DNA from 2 places in the Oceanobacillus sp. FSL W7-1293 genome. Region 1 is predicted to be linked to the other one. Evidence: riboswitches for the same ligand, from Rfam matches in the RefSeq annotation. Region 1 holds a riboswitch; the other holds the start of a gene.

Region 1 (2,409 bases):
AGCCGCCTCCCAATATATTGTTTTACGCTTTTGTTTTGTAATCTGTAATATGATCCTGCAATGTTTCGTCTTCGCCAAATAAAAAGTGTTTATGCATATCTGGAGAATAAATTGAATTAATTGTTTCGATGCCGACAGCCTCCGCAACCGCACGCAGCATTGCCGGTGAAGCTCCACAGCATAAACCGATATAATTCACGCCGATGCTATGCGCTTGTTTCGCCCATTCTGCCAGCTCATAACGATTATGATATAGCGGGTCCAGAGAAGTCGGGAAGGTTGTTTCCGTTGGTAAATGACAGCTGCATCCTCCATCCGGCAAGTTAAAGAAGGTCGGATTCTCTTCTGTTGTCCGGTATGGAATCGGCAATGCTCCAACGTGCCCGTCTACTTTGTCCCGAATCTTTTCTAAATATGGCTGCATCGTGTCCGGCCCGCGGAAACAATTCATCCCAACAACCAAGGCGCCGTTATCTTCTAAAATCTTACATGACTCTTCCACTGTGTAACCATCACGTAAAATGTTTTCACCCATTAATCCCAAGGTAATAACTGCCGGTAAATCATATTTTTTAATTTCCTCTAAAGCAATCAATGCTTCTTCATGGTAATAAAAAGTTTCTCCGTTAATATAGTCAACATCCTCATCCTTACACCATGACACCATTTCATTGAACATGGCTCTGACTTTATCCTTGGATTCCTGATCTTCCGGATTAAAAATATTGGTGTTCGATATATTTCCTGCAACCAGAGCTTCCTCTGTCGGATGTTCCTTTGCTACTTCCTTCGCTAACTTAATAGCGTTTCTATTTAGAGGCTCCAATAAGTCCTCTTTACCGATAATGCGCATTTTTTCACGATGTGCATTGTATGTAAAGGCAAGCACCACATCGGAACCTGCTTTCATGTAATCACGATAAACAGCCTTTAGCGTTTCCGGATTATCCAACGCTACCTCGGGTACAAAAGATCCCGCCTGCAAATAACCTCTGCGCTCCAGTTCAAATAAATATCCTTCCCCTGCAATAACTGTTCCTTGCTTTAATCGCTCTTCCAAACTTCTTTTCGCCATCGTTCCATTCCTCCTGTAAACTTTTATTTTTGGTTCGCCGCTGATAAGTCGATGTAGACACGAAAAAAACCTCTTCTTTCAGAAAGAAGAGGTTTTGAGTACGATATCAATGTCTCTTCTTATCTGCTAGCTAACGCTACTGGAATTGGCACAGTTCTTTTATAAGTCTGTTGCCGAGGCTTCGAAGGGCCAGTCCCTCCACCTCTCTGGATAAGAAAATGTATTGCTATTTATTTGTTGTAGATAACTATATATCTATTTGAATTCCATGTCAATAAGAAATTTTAAAAATATTTAAGCGTTTTTTGAACTGGTTTGAATTATCCTGATAAGCTTTTCATATATTAGAGAAATATATGTTCCACGCAGCGATAACTTCATATCTCCGATTTCATGTTTAATTTTAGTAAAAATAAGGTATATTCTTTTTATAAAGAAAAATTCATAAAATGTTCAAAAAGTGTAGACACACCTGAAAAATAAGCATATAATACAAATTAAATCTAAAAACGATTTGATAATATATTGAATTCATTTACCAATACTGGTATAATTAAGTTTTTCCCTAAGGAAATTAAACTGATTACTATATATATTAAAATACGGAAGGGGGCGTAGATGTTGAATAGATATTTGATGATTGCTTTAATGATTATCATTTTACCAATGACACAACTATTCTCAGGTGTACATCACAGCTACGTTCTCACCGATCAGAATGTGCTAATTGATAATCACGCGTCACAGGATTTGGGCATTGGCGGAAATGATCAGTCAGATAAATCCTTTATAGCTAATCCAATATTAATTATTACACTGTTCTTATTAGGCAGTCCGTGCTTATTTACAACGGTTGTACGAATCATACGTACCAAACAGCTGCTGACGCCCGTTTTCTATCAATCGAATTTCGTGATTTAAGCCTCTTTTGATCTAAATTAAAAATCAAAAGAGGAGGCAAAAATTATGATGATTTTCAGATTAATTGTTATTGGATTCTTTTCACTGACTGCATTGTCCGTATTCACTTACCAAGGTATTGAAGTGTTTCATGCAGTTACTGATATATTTAGAGCAAAATCCTAAACTATAATAGCACCCTTCGTACAAGAATATTTTCTGCCCTATGATATAAAAAAGGCAGTCAATGAAATTTGCTCATTGACTGCCTTTTTTTCGTTTATCGTTTATTAAAAATTGCCGCCACGTACTTCTGTCACATCATAGACGGTTACAAATGAAGTCGAATCAACATCTTGAATCGTTTCTTTCATTTTACTTTCTTCCAGCCGGGTTATCACACATTTTATCTGTTTAAATTCCTTTTTCGAATA
Region 2 (2,409 bases), 2.0 Mb from region 1:
CCATCGGTGTAGAAAAATTTGAAGAGCTGTTGGAATATTATCATTTGGACGATACAGATGTATTTATTCTGGTAGACGAGGATGATTCGGGAATGAAACTCCGAAAACAGCTGGCCAGAGAACTGCCGCACGCAGAGCATATTTATGTAAGCAGTGAATTTCGTGAGGTTGCGGCCACCCCAAAAAGAATGTTGGCAAGTATTCTGGCAGGAAAACGCATTGGAATCAATCTCAATTATCTTGCAAAATGGTAACGTAAAGCGTTAAAATAAGAATGGATTCTATCCGCCGGGGAAATAAATAAGGAAAGATGGGAAATCGTTTTATACGCAACCAGTGTAACCCTTTCACTCAGCATATATAATTTTATGGAAAGAAAAAGATTGAGGGGAATGAACTTGAAACAGTTTAGTGGAGAAGAAGAGAATCATCAGCGATTCATACTATATATTTATACACCATTTTGCGGGACATGTACGGTAGCCCGCGCCATGCTTGAAAAAATAGAAAGGCTGCATAAAACAGATATTTTTACGGAAATGAACGCGTCCATGCACCCTGATTTTATGCAGTCTCATCAAGTCGAAAGTGTGCCATGTCTTGCATTTATGGAAAACGGTAAAATGGTAGAGAAAGTGTACACGTTTCAATCGACTGCAAATATTTACCAGTATTTGATGAAATACAAACCGGAATTATTCACAGCAATAAACAACTAAGTTTTTTCTGTATTAAGATAATGTTTAACGACGATAAGCAGAAGATGGAGAAATCCGAGTTAATGGCTGAGGATTGTGATTGACAAGGCACAAATGGCATGCTACTATAATGGCACTTCATTTAAAAATAGGCAAACTCTTATCAAGAGCGGTGGAGGGACTGGCCCATTGAAACCGCGGCAACCTTCAATCATTGAAAAGGTGCCAATTCCTGCAGGAAACTGTAAAGATAAGGGAGCAATGGACGATATTGTGTATAATAAAGCGTCTTTCTGTTCTCTTGCAGAAAGACGCTTTTTCAATGAAGAGGAAAGTATAGAGTACACAATAAAATAGGTTTGTACACATATAGGAGTGAAATAAAGTGATATCCATTGAAGGATTGAAGAAAATATTCTCTTTAGAAAAAAAAGACATTGTCGCCGTAGATAATTTAAATCTTAACGTAGCAGATGGAGATATTTATGGCGTAATCGGATATAGCGGCGCGGGAAAAAGTACTTTTGTCCGTTTGATTAACAGATTGGAAGAACCGACATCAGGTACGATAAAAATCGGCAATCAGGTTATTACATCCTTATCGAAAAAGGATTTACGTGTTGCCAGACAGGATATTGGAATGATATTCCAGCATTTTAATCTGCTCTGGTCCCGGACAGTCGCTGAAAATATTGAATTTCCGCTTGAGATTTCCGGTGTGGAGAAAAGCGACCGGAAAAAGCGGGTGCTGGAATTGATTGAATTAGTTGGCTTGGCAGGCAAGGAAAATGCCTACCCGGCACAGTTAAGCGGCGGACAAAAGCAGCGGGTCGGAATTGCAAGAGCATTAGCAAACTCTCCGAAGGTCCTGCTTTGTGATGAAGCAACCTCTGCACTTGATCCGGAAACAACGAATCAAATCCTGCGTTTATTGCAGGATATTAATGAAAAACTGGGTCTAACCATTATTTTAATTACCCATGAAATGCATGTGATCCGCAAAATTTGTAATCGGGTTGCTGTGATGGAACAAGGGAAAGTGGTAGAAGAAGGAACGGTTCTCGATGTATTTACCAGACCAAAGCAGCCGGTAACACAGAAGTTTGTTGAACAGCTGACTGGATCAGATGAGGAAGAGGAAGACATGACAGAGTTGAAGGAAAGATATCAAGAGGGCGCGTTATTACGGATACAGTTTTTAGGAGAAAGTGCAAACCAGACTGTAATCAGCCAGCTTGTGAAGAATTTTGATATCCATGTTAATATTTTGCAGGGGAAAATCACCCAGACACAGGTCGGGAGCTATGGGACATTGATTGTTCAGCTGATTGGAAATCAGCAGGAAGAGGCAATGAAGTACCTGGAGGAACAGGATGTTATTGAATTGGAGGTAATTCAGCATGCTTGAGGAATTATTTCCAAACGTTACGATAGAAGATTTAGTAGAAGCTTCTCAAGAAACACTTTACATGACCATTATAGCTTTAGTCGGCACAGCCATTATTGGCTTACTTTTAGGCCTGCTGTTATTTTTAACGTCGAAAGGGAACTTTTGGGAAAATCGATTGATTAATTTTGTTGTTGCAACATTTGTCAATGTATTTCGTGCTGTTCCGTTTATTATATTGATCCTGCTGTTATTTCCTTTCACTGATTTTGTAGTGGGGACACTGCGCGGACCTAATGCTGCTTTACCGGCTTTAATTCTCGG

Evidence for each region. Region 1 has a riboswitch for S-adenosylmethionine ahead of MKY65_RS03870 (homocysteine S-methyltransferase family protein). Riboswitches for the same ligand answer to the same signal wherever they lie in the genome.
Region 2: linked by a shared signal. The riboswitch ahead of MKY65_RS17500 (ATP-binding cassette domain-containing protein) and the one ahead of MKY65_RS03870 (homocysteine S-methyltransferase family protein) in region 1 are both predicted to bind S-adenosylmethionine.

The regions. Positions count from the first base shown of each region.
Region 1 is NZ_CP150212.1:779,156-781,564, reverse strand. It holds gene MKY65_RS03870 (homocysteine S-methyltransferase family protein) at 23-1,075, opposite strand; SAM riboswitch class I at 1,192-1,292, opposite strand; gene MKY65_RS03865 (hypothetical protein) at 1,694-1,996, shown strand; gene MKY65_RS03860 (YitT family protein) at 2,266-2,409, opposite strand, start outside.
Region 2 is NZ_CP150212.1:3,580,469-3,582,877, reverse strand. It holds gene MKY65_RS17510 (toprim domain-containing protein) at 1-254, shown strand, start outside; gene MKY65_RS17505 (thioredoxin family protein) at 399-719, shown strand; SAM riboswitch class I at 856-955, shown strand; gene MKY65_RS17500 (ATP-binding cassette domain-containing protein) at 1,084-2,106, shown strand; gene MKY65_RS17495 (methionine ABC transporter permease) at 2,099-2,409, shown strand, end outside.